DNA from 4 places in the Desulfofundulus luciae genome. Region 3 is predicted to be linked to each of the others. Evidence: riboswitches for the same ligand, from Rfam matches in the RefSeq annotation. Region 3 holds a riboswitch; each other region holds the start of a gene.
The links. A riboswitch is a leader RNA that binds a small molecule or an ion and turns the genes downstream of it on or off. The one in region 3 is predicted to bind cobalamin.
Positions count from the first base shown of each region.

Region 1: it holds a riboswitch for cobalamin, as region 3 does, so the genes downstream of both, cbiD (cobalt-precorrin-5B (C(1))-methyltransferase CbiD) here and J2Z49_RS09745 (S-layer homology domain-containing protein) in region 3, are expected to answer to the same signal.
Region 2: it holds a riboswitch for cobalamin, as region 3 does, so the genes downstream of both, thiC (phosphomethylpyrimidine synthase ThiC) here and J2Z49_RS09745 (S-layer homology domain-containing protein) in region 3, are expected to answer to the same signal.
Region 4: it holds a riboswitch for cobalamin, as region 3 does, so the genes downstream of both, J2Z49_RS12260 (energy-coupling factor ABC transporter permease) here and J2Z49_RS09745 (S-layer homology domain-containing protein) in region 3, are expected to answer to the same signal.

Region 1 covers NZ_JAUSUX010000027.1:9,721-13,732, forward strand. The annotation lists gene cobI (precorrin-2 C(20)-methyltransferase) at 1-339, opposite strand, end outside; gene cbiT (precorrin-6Y C5,15-methyltransferase (decarboxylating) subunit CbiT) at 329-934, opposite strand; gene cbiE (precorrin-6y C5,15-methyltransferase (decarboxylating) subunit CbiE) at 891-1,553, opposite strand; gene cbiD (cobalt-precorrin-5B (C(1))-methyltransferase CbiD) at 1,535-2,638, opposite strand; cobalamin riboswitch at 2,767-3,040, opposite strand; gene J2Z49_RS12640 (ATP-binding protein) at 3,044-3,784, opposite strand; gene J2Z49_RS12645 (DnaD domain-containing protein) at 3,804-4,012, opposite strand, start outside.
Region 2 covers NZ_JAUSUX010000003.1:3,517-7,528, forward strand. The annotation lists gene J2Z49_RS02440 (fumarylacetoacetate hydrolase family protein) at 1-722, shown strand, start outside; gene J2Z49_RS02445 (DUF6125 family protein) at 788-1,300, opposite strand; cobalamin riboswitch at 1,516-1,710, shown strand; gene thiC (phosphomethylpyrimidine synthase ThiC) at 1,820-3,118, shown strand; gene bzaB (B12 lower ligand biosynthesis ThiC-like protein BzaB) at 3,122-4,012, shown strand, end outside.
Region 3 covers NZ_JAUSUX010000015.1:11,767-15,778, reverse strand. The annotation lists gene J2Z49_RS09745 (S-layer homology domain-containing protein) at 36-1,652, opposite strand; cobalamin riboswitch at 1,967-2,245, opposite strand; cobalamin riboswitch at 2,418-2,702, opposite strand; gene J2Z49_RS09740 (sensor histidine kinase) at 2,890-4,012, shown strand, end outside.
Region 4 covers NZ_JAUSUX010000025.1:4,797-8,808, forward strand. The annotation lists gene cbiQ (cobalt ECF transporter T component CbiQ) at 1-566, opposite strand, end outside; gene J2Z49_RS12255 (energy-coupling factor ABC transporter substrate-binding protein) at 559-891, opposite strand; gene J2Z49_RS12260 (energy-coupling factor ABC transporter permease) at 894-1,640, opposite strand; cobalamin riboswitch at 2,043-2,329, opposite strand; gene J2Z49_RS12265 (DsrE/DsrF/DrsH-like family protein) at 2,499-2,966, opposite strand; gene J2Z49_RS12270 ((Fe-S)-binding protein) at 3,065-4,012, opposite strand, start outside.

The sequences.
Region 1 (4,012 bases), on a different contig from region 3:
AGCCCGTACGTAGCCATAGGTACTGTAAAACATCGGGTCACCGATGGTGACAAAGGCTACCTTCTGCCCCTCCCGTACCAGCTGGGCCACCATTTCACCGGCCATGGCCCAGTGCTCTTCGAGTATTTGGCGATCCCGGGACATGGGAAAGGATAACTCCATGGTTGTAAACTGGCGCTTGATAACCTTGTTGATGATAGACAGGGCCAGGCTTTCCCGGTCGGAGGCCGATTTGGGTACACACACTACATCCACTTCTTGTAAAACACGGTAGGCCTTCAGGGTGAGCAGCTCCGGATCCCCGGGACCAACGCCGATGCCGTAAAACTTACCCAACACCCTCACCCCCCTCCTTTTGGGCAGTGATGATCCACACAGGGTTTAAAGCATGCATCAGATGATAATGGCCCCGGGATACCGTGCGGGTTACGGAAACCTGCACCACCTCTTTTTCCCAGGGAGGGCCTAGCAAAGTGAGGGCCCGGGTTAGTGTTTCCAGGGTCAGGGCGTTGATGACCAGTCTTGCCCCCGGAGCAAGCCTTTCCGCCAGCAACTGGACTATCTCCCCTAACTGGCCGCCCGAGCCGCCGATAAATACCCGGTGGGGGGGCGGGAGCTGGAGCAGTGCCTCAGGGGCACGGCCTTCCACCACCTGGATGTTCTTCTGGGCAAAGCGACGCATGTTTTCCCGGATCAGCTCCAGTGCCGCGGGCTTTTGCTCTACGGCATAAACGATGCCGTCACCGATTAGCCGGGCTGCTTCGATGGCAATGGAGCCGGTGCCACTGCCAATATCCCACACCACCTGGCCCGGTCCCAGCCGGGCCTTGGCCAGGGTGACGGCGCGAATTTCTTCCTTGGTCATGGGGATACTCCCCCGGATAAACAGGTCATCGGGAATCCCCGGAGTCACATAGGGCCAAGCTTTTTTCATCAATGATCACCATAACGCAATTATTTTGCCCGGAAAAGTCCCGGCGGGCCAGTTCACCGGGTGTGGTTTCCAGGATTTCCTCCTCTGGATAACCCAGGTTACAACAACAAAAAACTTTTCGATCAGCTATTTCCGCCTTCACGAGCAGGCTGGCGATGTGGTTGGGTGGAGCTCCCGGGCCGGTGAGGAGGGCTATCTTCCCCTGGTAGCGCACCAGATTAACCAGGTCCTCGACGGGCCTTCCGTGAGCACTCAAGATCAGCGCATCATGCCAGGGCATGGCCAGGCGGGCAAAGGCCAGTTGCACCGAACTGATTCCGGGGATGACCTCCAATTCCTCCGGGGTGAAATATTGGCGCAGGTAATTCAAAATTCCATACAGTCCAGGATCACCTGAAGCTAAAACGGCTACCTTTTCCTCCCGGTGTGAGCGGATGAAATCCACCATGGCCGCAAGATTATTTTTAATTACAAAAGTTTTCTGTTCCTCCCGGGCCAGATAGGACAGGTGGCGCTGGCCGCCTACCAGTACCCGGGCGCTGGCCAAAGCTCTTTGAGCGGCAGGGGTGAGATAATCCAGGTTGCCCGGTCCTACGCCAATTACCTTAATTCGCGGCATCCCAGCGCCCTCCCGATTTCCCGTGCCTGACGGTCCCAACCGAGGATTTTGCCATCCAGGGTCAAAAAGACTGTTCCCACCTTTAAACGGTGGTGGACGTACTCCATGGCCCGCTGGCTGGCCCGGCAGGCCAGTTGGTGGTAAACAGACAGGAAATTGTGTTCCGTCAGCAACTCTACCACACTTTCAATGGTGCTGGCTTCCATAATGCGTGCGATGAGGCCCCTGTCTGCACCCATCAGGGCGGCGTGACTGGCCAGGGTTTCCCGCCGGGCGTCGGCAACCCGGCTGTGGGTATGAAAAATGCCGGCAGCCACCTTTAAAAGCTTTCCGTGGTGCCCCCAGAGCAAAACGCCGGAAAAGCCTTTTTCCACACAGTTTTCCAGCATAAAACCTACGAAATTGCTCATTTCCACCACAGCTTCGGCCGGGAATCCGTATCTATCCACCGCTGTCTGGATTCCCAATCGTCCCGGGGTAAGAACCACCTGATCAAAGCCTGCTGCCCTGGCCATATCCAGAAGGGGCAGCAGGGAATCCTTAAACGCTTCCTCGGACATGGGCCGGACTATGCCTGTGGTTCCCAGTATGGATATCCCCCCCACAATTCCCAGACGGGGGTTCAGGGTGCGCCTGGCTACCAATTCCCCCCCGGGTACGCTGATCATTAGTTCCACTCCCCATCCGGGAGGGAGAACGCCGGCCACAGCCTCCTTAATCATTTGCCGGGGAACGGGGTTAATGGCCGGTTCGCCTACGGCCACCGCCAGCCCCGGTTTGGTTACCCGCCCTACTCCAGGCCCCCCGTACAGGCGAATTCCCTCTGGGGCGGGGCGGGCTTCGACCACAACGGGCAGACCATGAGTAACGTCGGGATCATCCCCTCCGTCTTTAATCACCACTGCCCTGGTACCGCCAGGTATTGCCTCTACCTGGTGAATGGGCACCGTTAAGGGCTGGCCCATGGGGTTGACCAAAGTAACCTGATCAGGTTTTATACCGTGAAAAAGCAACTCCGTGGCAGCCCGGGCAGCCGCAGCGGCACAGGCTCCTGTCGTAATCCCGTTTCGTAAAGGCTTAGCCACCTTGTTTCCCCCTGAAAAAAACACGCCCGGCAAAAGTAGGGGCGTGTGGAGAGTCTTTACGCCTGCTATCTTTCGCGCGAAGATAGAAAGGCCTGCCACTGGCTTTTTGCCCTTTGGTAAAGGACATGTTCCAGTGAAAGGGGCAGGCAGGTCTCCTGGCTTCCGGATCTTTGGATGCCCGCGCCTTCCCGGTCCAGCACTCACCAGTGACATCGTTAAACCGTGTCGTTATGAACAAGCGTCCCATTGGATGTAGCAGCTCATCAGTGAGTGCTAGGCCAGTGGCACCTTGCGGGTTCCTCCCCGGTTACAGTGGCGGGACCGCGCCGGCTTAAGCAGGTCCACCTGCTCCCCGGTCTTCCCTATTATCCCCCGTTGGGGACCTGCCCCGCACATATTTAGTTTTTAACCTTCCCGGAGCCTTTCCCTGCGCTGGACCATGCGAATGTCATCTTCAACCGGTAACCGGTAAGGCCAGCACATCTGGCAAATGCGGGAAGTGGTTCTTTCTCCCAAATACTCGCCTAAATCTTCCAGGCTGATGTTGGTGGTAATGATTACGGGGAGACGATGGTTGACGCGGTAATTTAAGATCGAATAAAGTTTATTTTTGGTCCATTCGGTATAATTATGGGCTCCCAGATCGTCTAAAAACAAAAGGGGCACTTCCCTTGCCGCATCCAGGAGATCCTTTTCCGAATAATCTGCACCCTGGCGGTTCTGGTCATAAGTTGAACGCAGGCGATCTAGCAAGTCCGGTACAACCACAAACAATAACAGCACTTCGGTTTCCAACAGGGCGTTGGCTATGCAGGCGGCCAGGAATGTTTTTCCACTGCCCACGGGGCCGGTAATCAACAGACCATCGATATGCCGGTCGTTCTTAAAATTACGAACGAAGTCTTGCGCCGCCTGAAAGGTGCGCCGGGCCGATTCGTAATAAGTGATTTTGCGTTCCGGATCTACCCGCAATCGCGAATAATACTTAAAGTTAAATTTGTCAAAGGTGTGGTTACGTAAACCTTCCGGTAACCCTGCTTCTTTAAAACGGTTAACCAGGGCCCTCTGCTTGTTACACGGGCAGGGAACGGCCACGTTGTTTTTGATCACCACACCCCGATCCTCACATACAGGACAGGCCTTCACTGGCCGGCATCCTTTCTAATTAACTGAGGTATAGCGTTTTCAAAAGTGCTTTCTTCCGTTCATCCACCTTTGAGGGGGGCTGTTTACCTGAACGCCGTTTCTTAAATTGTGCGTCATAGGCGTTTATTTCCTCAACGGTACGCAGGTTGTTCTTCTTCCATTCCAGAATAATACTATCAATATACTTGAAATTATGCTTGCCCATCAGGACGGCCCGGCGTAAAGCTT
Region 2 (4,012 bases), on a different contig from region 3:
ACGGCATAGTTGAAGATGAGATGGTTCTACCGGTGGCCGATCCCTTTCAATCTTTGGAACCGGTATCCGGGCGGCAGTTCGCCCTGCCGGAGCTGGACCTGCTGGCTCCCTGCCTGCCCACCAAGGCGGTGTGTGTGGGGCTCAATTACCGGGACCACGCCCTGGAGCTGGGTATGGCCCTGCCGGAGGAACCGGTCCTGTTCCTGAAGCCATCCACCGCCGTGATCGGCCCCGGGGAACCCATTGTTTACCCGGCCATGAGCCGGCAGGTGGACTACGAGGCCGAACTGGCGGTGGTGATCAGGAAAAAGGCGCGGCACGTGCGGGAGGAAGAAGCGGTCGAGTACATACTGGGCTATACCTGTGCCAACGACGTTACCGCCCGGGACCTCCAGAAAAAGGACGGGCAGTGGACCCGGGCCAAGTCGTTTGACACCTTCCTGCCCCTGGGTCCCTACATCGTCACCGGCGTTGACCCGGGGGACAGGGAAGTTTCGCTCTACCTCAACGGGGAGCGAAAACAGCACTCCTCCACAGACCAGTTGATCTTTCCGGTATACCGGCTGGTTAGCTTTATCTCCCGCATCATGACCCTTTTGCCCGGGGATGTCATCCTTACCGGCACGCCTGCGGGGGTAGGGCCGGTGCAGCCCGGGGACACGGTGGAGGTGGTTATATCCGGCATCGGCCGGCTGGCAAACGTAATAGTGCCGGGCACTTAACTTATTAACTTAGAATTTCCCCCTCCCGGCCTCGTGCCGGCGGGGCTTTTTGTGTGCGCCCGGCTTCAATCAATCCAGAATTCCCAGGCGCAAAAGTATTCTTCCGGATGTTCATCGGGTGGACAGCAGATGCAGCGGGTTTTTATGCGCGGGTCTATGGCCCGGGCAAAGCCGGCATACTCCACCAGTCCGACAGTTTTGCAGGGGAAGTCGGGCAGGTTTTTTCTTTTGCGGGCGGACTGCACCCGGCAGTCATTCATGCGGAAAATGATCCGGTTTTCGTCCACATCAACGATTTCCTGGCGATTGAGCAGGGCGTACATGCGGTAGCCCAGTGCCTTTTTCAGAGCCGGGATGCCCCCGTTTTCCGGGATGCCGTGCAACTGCATGATCCGCCTGGCTTCATTCACCGTGAATTGTTCCCAGGCTGCCGCGTCGGCCCTGATGGCCGCATCCATACCACGCTCCCGCTCTACGGCCTGGAACCAAAGACCATCGTGGGCCAGCCAGCGTTTGGCAAAGTCCCCTAACACGACCAGCAATTCTTCCCTGGTAAGCTCGGAAAACTGGTTGGACATTCTCTATCTCCCTACCTTTCCCTTCCCGGATTATTAATAATTATTAATCTTTTAAAAATAATACCACATCTTTTTGGACATTTCTATAGAATCGATAGAATAAGATGATGTCAGGCCGCCGCCCCGGACGGTGCTTACCAACCTCTTTAAGATTATGTGCCTGACTGAAAAATTGTTCTTGATGCCCCGGGCCGGTTGTGGTAAAATAATAGCAATAACTGAATAGTCAAACAGGTGCCCCACAGGGGGAGAATAGGGAAGTCCGGACGGGTGGCATACCACCCGGAAACGGCGCGGTCCCGCCACTGTAGTCGGGGAGCTTATCCCGGTCACTGGGGTTTGGCCGGGAAGGCCGGGATAAAAAGCGATGATCCGTTAGCCAGGAGACCTGCCTGTTTGAGAGAATGGCTGCTCTCGCGCGGAAGGGCGGCCGTGCGCGGAGGATGATGGTAAAGTCCTCAGCCAGGTAAAGTTTTGGCTGGGGACTTTTTATTTTACTTCCATGGAGGTGGGTCGAAAATGCCAACGCAAATGGCCAGGGCCCTGGCCGGGGAGATTACCCCCGAGATGAAAAGGGTGGCCGAGCGGGAGGGGGTGGATCCGGAATTCGTCCGCCGGGGAGTGGCGGAAGGCACCATCGTCATACCCCGCAATCGCACGAGAAAGAACATCGATCCCGTGGGCATTGGAACGGGCCTGGCTGTGAAGGTGAGCGCCAGTGTGGGCCTGGCGGGGGAAGGGGACACCATCGAGGGCGAGGTGGCCAAGGTGCGTGCCGCCGTGGAGGCCGGGACGGACGCCATCATGGATTTGAGCGTGTGCGGGGATATTGACGGTGCCCGGCGGGCCGTGCTGGCCGCAACCACCACGCCTGTGGGCACCCTGCCCGTGTACCAGGCCCTGGCCGAAGCCCGGGAGAAGTACGGGGCGGCGGTCAAAATGAAGGTGGACGATATGTTCGAGGTAATCGAGCGGCAGGCGGCCGACGGGGTGGATTTTCTGGCCCTGCACTGTGCCACCACCTGGCAGACCCTGCGGGCGGCCAGAAAGCACCGCCGCGTCGATTACCTGGTCAGTCACGGGGGCAGCCACTTAATGGGCTGGATGATTTACAACCAGCAGGAGAACCCCCTTTATGAGCATTTCGACCGGCTGCTGGAGATCTGCCGCCGCTACGATGTTACCTTGAGCCTGGCCGACGGGTGGCGCCCCGGCTGCCTGGCCGATTCCCTGGACGCGGCCCAGGTGCAGGAGCTTGTGGTGCTGGGGGAACTGGTGGCCCGGGCCCGGCAGCAGCAGGTGCAGGTGATGGTGAAAGGGCCGGGGCATGTCCCCCTGGGGCACCTGAAGGCCACCGTGCAGCTGGAAAAGCAGCTCTGCCACGGGGCGCCCTATTTTGTCTTCGGTCCGGTGGTTACGGACATCGCTCCGGGATACGACCATATTACGGCGGCCATCGGCGGGGCCCTTTCGGCCTGGGCCGGGGCGGAATTTCTCTGTTATGTCACCGCCGCGGAGCACCTGGGACTGCCCGATGTGGAGCAGGTGCGGGAAGGGGTCGTTGCCGCTCGCATTGCCGCCCATGCAGCCGACGTGGCCAGGGAGCCCCGGGCGGCGCAGTGGGACCTGGAAATGTCCAGGGCACGCAAGGCCCTGGACTGGGAGAGGCAAATCGAACTGGCCCTCGACCCCGGCCGGGCCGGTGCCCTTCGCCGGGAGCGCAGCCGCGGTTCTCACCGGGCATGTGCCATGTGCGGCAAGTACTGCGCCATGCAGGTGGTAGGGGAATATCTGGGCAAAGAGCAGGGGGTGTGTTAGGTTATGACCCAGTTGTTGGCGGCCAGGGAGGGTCGCATCACGCCGGAGATGGAGGAGGCGGCCCGGCGGGAGGGAGTGGATCCGGAATTTATCCGCGCCGGGGTGGCCGCCGGTACAATTGTTATACCGAAGAACAGGTTGCGGAGAGGAGTCCGGACCTGCGCCATCGGGCGGGGCCTGCGGACCAAGGTGAATGCCCTCATCGGCACCTCCAGCGACCGGGACGACCCGGAAATGGAGGCCCGCAAGATCGAGGTGGCCGTTTCCGCCGGGGCCGATGCCATTATGGACCTCTCCACCGGGGGGGACATCGACGGCATGCGCTTCTTAAGCCTGGAAAGGGCCACGGTTCCCGTGGGAAGCGTGCCCATCTACCAGGCGGGCATTGAGGCTATCGAGAAGAGGGGCGGCATTGTGGCCATGACCCCGGAGGACATGTTTGAAGCCATAGAAAAGCAGGCCGCCGCGGGCATTGATTTTATGGCCATTCACTGCGCCCTGAATTTTGAGGTGGTGGAGCGCCTCCAGAAAACCGGCCGGGTGACGGATATTGTCAGCCGGGGCGGCGCCTTCCTCACCGGCTGGATGCTGCACAACAGGAAGGAAAATCCCCTCTACGAGGACTTCGATCGGGTGCTGGACATCCTGCGGGAGTACGATGTCACCTTGAGTCTGGGCGATGCCATCCGCCCCGGGTGCATTGCCGATTCCCTGGACGGCTCCCAGATCCAGGGCCTGCTGGTGGCCGGGGAACTGGTGGCCCGGGCCAGGGAAAAGGGAGTGCAGGTGATGGTGGAAGGGCCGGGGCACGTGCCCGTCCACCACGTGGAAACCACCATGCTCCTGCAAAAGCAGCTCTGCCACCAGGCCCCGTATTTTGTCCTGGGCACCCTG
Region 3 (4,012 bases):
CCTTCTTTACCCTCCCGGGCCTTTTCGATACCTCCTTACAGCACATCAGCCAGGCGCAAAAGCATGGCGGCCGCTTCGGCCCTGGTGACCTTTTTCTCGGCCCGGAAAGTCCGGTCGGGATAACCACCGGCAACCCCCTTGGCGTAAGCCACCCCCACGGCCTCTTTCGCCCAGGCCGGAATTTGATCCGCATCGGCGAAATCCAGCTCTTTCGGCGCCACCTCCCCGCATTTCTTTTCAATAATCCGGGCCATAACGGCGGCCAGTTCGGCACGGCTTACCGGTTCCTCCCCTTTAAAAATAAGGGTGCCGTCCGGTTGCGGGTAGCCGGAAATGAGCCCTTCCCTCAATGCCACGGCCACGGCCTCATGGGCCCATTGGGGAACATTCCGGCTATCTTTAAACTTCCGGTCGAACACAAGCAGGTCTTGCCGGGAAGCCACCGCCGGCTTTAGCAGGCGCACCATCATGGAGGCTATTTCATAGCGGGTCACCTGCTCTTCGGGTTTAAAGGTACCGTCTGGATAACCCGACGCAACCTGTATTTGAACCAGCCTGTTGATGGCCCCTTCCGCCCAGTGACCTTTCAAATCCGTAAAACTGGCCACCATACCGGGTTGCGCTTGCCGTCCGGATTCCTCCTGAGATCCAGGTTGTGGCTGTGTTGCCTGGCTTTTCGCCTTCGCTTCCAGCGCCAGGCACGCCCAGAGCACCCAGGTGGCATCCATGGCGTTTCCCGACGTACCGAAGCTCCCATCGGCGTTCAATGACTTATTCATCAGATAATCAACGGCACTCTTCCCCGTGCCGCTTTTCCACGCCGCCGGGTCCATACCCAGGGTCTTCAGGGTCACAATTACTTCCGCAGTATCGATCACCGGGTCGTCCATACCGGCCACAAAGCTGCCGTCTGCCTTCTGCTGTCTTTGCATCCAGGCCAGGCCGTTTTTAATGGCCTCCTGCACCTGAGGATCTTTCTTTTCCGGGTCCAGGTAGTGCAGCACCCTCACCGCCTGGGCCGTGGCCATGAAATCGGCGTAATAGGCATTACCATCCAGCGACCCCCAGCTTCCGTACTGAGGATTTTGTGCCTTGACATACTGTTTTTCCAGGATATAATTCCTGGCCAGGCCGGTGTTTATCTGATCCATTAACCCGGCCCTGCTTAAAAGATCAAAGGAAGGCATGTTGCTGTAGATGCTTAACGGCCCGATGTCTTCAAATCCTTCGTCTGTCTGCCTGTTCTTCAAGACCTGCAGCAACCGGCCGGCCAGATCCTTTTCTCCCAGCGCCTGCATGGCCACCAGATCCTGGGCAAGCTGCTTTGCCCGCACTTCAGCCGCTTTATCCAGATCATCCCTGACCGCCTTCAGCACTGCCTCCCGGAAAGTCACTCCCTGGTGCACCCAGGCTCCGGCGTCAACACCGGCCTGGCTTAGCACATAAAAGGCATACGAGCCCACACCCACATCCGAGTTAATCAACCCGTTTTTTAAATAGTCACGATGCAGGAATTGCACTGCCTTATCCGCCAGGGGTGAAACTGCCGCTTCCACCCGGCCCGGTACCCCAAGCGGCACCAGCAGACCGAGGAATAAACAGACCGTTGCAACCAGGGCTGTTAACCGCCCGGCAAAGTGATGGGTTTTCATAAGAACGTCCTCCTCAGAAAGTAGATTTTAATGTTTTGTATAGGGAACGAACGTTCCCATAGGTAACTCCTTTGTAAAAACTTTTTATTTAAACCAACCGGCTAATTTTAAAAAGTAGCCCGGCCTGACTTAAAGCCGGATATATATTTACTCCTGAAAGGAGAATGGGTTAACGATGTATAAAGGCTTGTTACCTGTGCATACCCCAGGCCTCGCCGTAAAAAAAACCCCCATCTACCCGGATGGAGGCTCAATCCTCGCAGCAAAATCATGCCACGACAAACTTAACCACCCCCCGTCCGCGCAGGTTGGTCTGGTTGTCCCGGTAACGGGCAGGTCTCCTGGCTCGGGTTCACCGGAGCTCCACGTCTTCCCATCCAGCACTCAGCCATGTTATGGTTTCCTTCGCCGTAACCTTATCGTAGCAGTAACCAATTTCTATCAAAGCAGAAAACAATCTCACTGAGTGCTGGACAGTGACTTTGCTGTGGAGTCCCTCCCCCTCACAGTGGCGGGACCGCGCCGGATTTGCACCGGCTTCCCTTTTCACCTTTACCCCTCGGGGTAAAAGCACCCGTTCCGGTATGAAGTTGTCCTCAGGCAGCAGGATATTAAATCATTTGTCGCTATTTAATTGAAAGGATGCAACACCCTAAAACAAATAACCCCGGCCTGTCAGAGACCGGGGTTTGTTTACACTGGCTGCAGCCCACCGTAAAGTGGTAAGGCTATTACCGGCACAAGCCCCTGTTCCCTGGGAGGCTTTCCGTGCCGCGCGCCCGGGCAGGTCTCCTGACTCATGGGTCATCGCCTGCTTTCCGCCTTCCCAGCCCAGCACTCACCAGTGACATTGGCTAAACAACCATGCTGTTACATCATTCACTGTAGAACAGGGTACCCTTAAATGTAACAGCCAATCAGTAAGTGCTGGGCCAGTGGCCCTGTGGAAAGCCGCTACCCATTCACAGTGGCCCCACCGTCCAGGATTCGCACCTGGTTCCCTTTTACCCCTGCCTGATTGACAGGGGAACCCGGACACGACTATGCGGTTGAATCCCTTTACATGAAATAGTAACACATTTCTGATAAGTTGTCCATAGAAAAATGACGATATGTTAGATTTAGCTTTTAGCTGCATACACCCCATAACTTCCAGCCCCGCCTGTACTGGTGAGTGAACCTGTGGTATACTAATTGTCGGACAGGTCGATTAAACAGTTAGAAAGGGTGACCTACCGTGACCTGGTCTTTGGCCCTTACCCTAGCGTACAGATTGAGCATGGTGGCCACAGCGGCCTTTATTCTTTCCCGCATGCCCGCCCTGGGGCGTATTTTATCCCGGCAGCTCACCCCCCGGGACAAGCTGCTGTTGACTCTGGCCCTGGGTGGTATGGGCATTGTGGGTACTTACGCCGCCGTGCCCATCCACGGCGCCCTGGCCAACTCCCGGGTGGTGGGGGTAATGGTGGCCGGTTTGCTGGGCGGGCCCCTGGTGGGGGCCGGGGCGGGCCTGATCGCCGGTTTCCACCGTTACCTGCTGGGTGGTTTCACCGCCTTTTCCTGCGCCCTGGCCGCCGTGGCCGAAGGGGCCCTGGGCGGGCTGGTGCAGCACTACTACCGCCGCGGCCCCATTCCCTGGCATGTAGCTTTACTGGCCGGGCTGGCGGGAGAAACATTGCAAATGGCCATTATCCTGGCCACCGCCCGTCCTTTCGGCGAGGCCTGGGCACTGGTGCAGATCATCGGCCCGCCCATGATTATAGTCAATTCCATCGGCGTGGCCATTTTTATGGTCATTGCCAAAACCGCTGCCGAGCAGCGGGAACGCATCGCCGCCTGCCAGGCACAGCAGGCACTGCGCATTGCCACCCAAACCCTGCCCTATTTACGACACGGGTTGAACCGGGAGTCGGCTGAGCAGACGGCCCGGATTATTTATAATTCCGTCAAGCTGGCCGCCGTGGCCATCACCAACGGGCAGGAGATCCTGGCCCATGTGGGCCGGGGGGACGACCATCATCACCCCGGGACTCCCATATTGACCAGTGCCACTTTAAAGGCGCTGGCCACCGGAGAGGTTCAGGTAGCCCAGACCAGGGATGAAATCGGCTGCCAGGAAAAGAACTGCCGCCTGGCTTCGGCAGTGGTGGTGCCACTGAAAAGGCGGGAGGTAACCATAGGCACTTTAAAGCTTTATCATGACCGGGAAAACTGCATCACGCCGGTAGACCTGGAACTGGCCCGGGGGTTGGCCCACCTGTTTTCCACCCAGCTGGAACTGGCCGAAGTGGAATCCGAAGCCCGGCTGCGTGCCCAGGCGGAACTGAAGGCGCTCCAGGCCCAGGTGCACCCCCACTTCC
Region 4 (4,012 bases), on a different contig from region 3:
GACGCCTCCAGACTGGCATAGCCACAGCGTGAGGTCTGGGAAATGTACATTCTACCGGCTGTTTCCATGATTACGAAGATAAAACGGTAGACCAGGCCCATCAATTCAATTAATAAGGCAGGCACCTTTAACCGGCGCAGGACAGAAATGATCTCCACCATGGGGGTGGTTAGAGATAAAAAGTAAAGGCAGGATACGGCCCCCAGAGATTTGGTAAAGAGCAGGCCGGCATGATAAAGGCCCGGTATGGTTACACCCAGGGTGATCCCCCAGATAACGAGCCCGTACACAGCCGGGTCGGGTTCCCGGGAGATGGTCAGGGTGATGGCCAGCAACCCGGCCACCAGAAAACCCAGGGGCAGCAGCAAAAGTTTGAAGTAAAAGCGGGCCGGTATGCGGGCACCCAGGATTATGGCCGCCGCCGTCAGACCGGTGATCAGGGCAGGTACCAGTATGCTTGAAGCCGCCAGGCAGATGCCCATGGTAAGCATGGCAAAGGCAAATTTTTCTCCGGGATGAACATGGCGCAGGCTGCTGGTATATGCATACTGGTCAATTTTAAACACCAGTATCTCTCTCCTCTAACAACTCCCCGGTTTGCTTTTGCTTGACGTGGTTCCCTCTCCATCCGCGGTAGAATCCTATGAAATAGCCGATAAATCCGGCACCCAGCGCTGCCTGCAGGGCAAAGAGCAAGCTTTCGATTTCTCCGCTGGGTGGCTCCCACACGGATTCAAACCACGGCTGGTAATCTGGGTGTAATTCTCCAATGATTTTCTCTGCCTGGCCATCGGCACCCCCAAATTCAGCATTTTTATTCACCACCAGGGGAAAGACAGCCAGCACCAGGACAATGAAAATCAAAAACAGGTTTTTCACACCAGTTCTCATCCTTATACCTCCCGGGATAATACTCGTAATTGTTCCAGTTCACGGCGGTTGTGAGCAACCAGGAAGTTAAAAACAATGATGGTGAGAATCCCCTCGCTGATGGCCAGCGGCACCTGGGTTATCGCAAAGATACCCATGAACTTAACCATGGCTGCTACCACCCCGCCATGGGAAGCGGGAAAGGCCAGAGCCAATTGTATGGATGTGGTAACATAGGTTAACAGATCTCCTAAAAAGGCAGCCACAAATACCGAAAGCCACCGGGGCATGGCCAGCCTCTGGCCCAACCGGAAAAGAACATAGGCCGCCAGGGGGCCCACCACCGCCATGGAAAAGGTGTTGGCCCCCAGCGTGGTTAAACCACCGTGAGCCAGCAGGACTGCCTGAAAGAGCAATACGATGCAGCCCAATACGCTCATAGCCCATGGTCCGAAAAGTATGGCCCCCAGCCCGACGCCGGTGGGATGAGAACAACTGCCGGTAACAGAAGGAAGTTTCAAAGCCGAAAGGACAAAGGCAAAGGCACCAGCCAGCCCCAGGAGCATTTTCACACCTGGGTCAACCTTTACGGCTTTTTGAATGGACAGGATACCTGCAACAAGAAAGGGTAAGGTCAAAACATACCAGAAAAGGCACCACTTTAAGGGAAGAAACCCCTCCATTATGTGCATGGCCCAGGCATTTTGCTGGGGAAAGAACAGGAAAAGAAGAAAGAGAATGGATAAAAGGACCCACGTATTCTTCCTCATAAAAATACCTCCCTTAAGAAATAGGGTCACCCGGCAAACGGCCCGCCCAACCAGTACAAAGAAAACCCCCCGACCCGGTGCCGGGGGGTAATGTAACCGTGTGAACACAAAAAGGACATGCTCCACCGCTCCCCCGGTACAGATAATGAGGAGTGGAATAGGCATGTCCTCTGCTGCCCTCAGGTCATAGCCCCCTCAAGTCACCCAGAGCTTCCTTAAAAAAGTTGAAGGGGCTCCCCGGACAGTGGACCACATCACCCTTTAAGCTTTATCCCTCGGGATAAAGCACCTATTCCTGCAATCTGGCATTTTTAAAAAACTAACAACCCCTGCGTGTCCGGGTGCAGGGGTAAAAGCGTCCATACTCTAACATCTTTCACCTCCCCATGGACCGTAGGTACAAACGGTGAAAAGGAACGGGCAGGTTTCCTGGCTCATGGATCACTGCCCCACCACGCCTTCCCAACCCAGCATTCACCAGCGACATCGGTTAAACCATACTGTTACATTTTCCCTGCTGAACAAGCGTGTCATTGGATATAGCCGCTCATCCTCATCAGTGAGTGCTGGGCCAGTGGCTTTGTGTGGCGGGCTCCCCATTCACAGTGGCGGCACCGCGTCAGATTTTCACTGACTTCCCTCTATCCTTGCCTTTTGCGGCAGGGAGCACCCGTTCACTTTATTCAATTGCCTAAATTATAACACAACAGGTATACGCTGTCCAGAATTTTTCCCGCCCACAAACTGCCAAAACTTCAGTCTCAGAACCCCTTCGCAAAATTGCCGGTAAAAACGGCATTGCCTCCCCGCGCCCCAAAATATGGAAGACCTGGCCTTTTAGCGCAGGTCCTCCAAAGGCTAAATAAAGAGGTTTACATTGGCCTCGTCGGCTTCGGCCAGGTAGGTGGCCACCCCGGCAAACTCCAGGCCGTCGATGAGTTCTTCTTTCCTTATGCCCATCACGTCCATGGACATGGTACAGGCAATCATTCTTATACCCTGCTCCCTGGCTAACCGGATAAGTTCCGGAAGGGGGGTAACATTTTGCTGCTTCATTACGATCTTCATCATTTTTGCACCCAGGCCGCCGAAATTCATCTTCGATATCCCCAGCTTGCCGGCACCCCTGGGCATCATCCAGCCGAACAGCGCCTGCAAAAAACTCTTCTTTACCTTAACCTTCTCCGGCCTTCTCAGGACGTTTAATCCCCAGAAGGTGAAAAACATGGTCACCTCGTCACCCATGGCAGCAGCTCCATTGGCAATGATAAAGGCGGCCATAACCCGGTCAAGATCACCGCTGAAGACGATGATGGTCTTTTTCATGTGCCTGCACCCCCGTGCCTTATTTTAGTTAACCGGCAAGTTGAGGACAAAAGATGTGGAACCGGTGTTTTTCTTCCAGCATAAAGAGGACCTTCATCCTATCCCCCGCAGTAGGCCTGTACCAGGTAGCTGGATATATCCTCCACCTGTATTTCTCCACCGGCTGCTTTTTGCAAATTCACCAGGCAGATCGGGCACATGGTCACCGCCCTGAAAGAAACCTTCTTGATTTGATCCACCCTTTTTTTAGCATTTTCTTTTGCCTTCCTGGGGAACAGAGATTCGGCAGGCCCGCCGCAGCAGAAGGTGAACTTTCCGGAATCCACAGGTTCCCTTAAGTCAATGCCCGCTTTATCCAGCAAAGTTCTCTGCTCCTGCAGCACGTTCTCCTGCCTGGCATATAAACATGAGTCGTGGACGACCGCTTCCAGGCGGAGCTCCTTTCGGGGCTTCAGGTCCCGCTCCACCAGCACTTCCAGGTAGCTTTTTACCTGCAGGTCATATCCTTTGATCAGGTTAGGGTACACGGAACGAAGCATATGGGTGGTGTGGGGGTCAACGGTGATGACCTTTTTGACCCGGTATTTTTTAAAAACATCCATTACTCTACGGGCGTGGGCCTCCAGGACATCGTCCACTCCCAGGTCATAAACAAGCGCCCCCGAGTACAGGTCTTCTTCGTACAAATAACCGAACTCAACTCCCGCCCGCCTTAAAAGCCGTGCGATATTGACCAGTATTCTGCCGCAGGACTCCTGCATGTTTCTGGACGGTACGGCCAGAAGACCCGCTACATTGATAAACCTGTTGATGACCCTTCCTACCTTTACAAAGTCAGCGATCCATGAATCCTCAATCTTTTCCTGGACCTTATTCAACGCCTCGATGTAGGGAATGAGCTGATACATCCTGCCGGTATAAAGGATGGTTTCCCCACCCCTGGTCAGCCCCAGACCCCTGGCCCATGCGCTTGCACTTTTATCCGGAACGGGCAGCACGGATTTTCTAATCCGCAGGTTATCCGCCAGAATGCCCACGGTATCGCC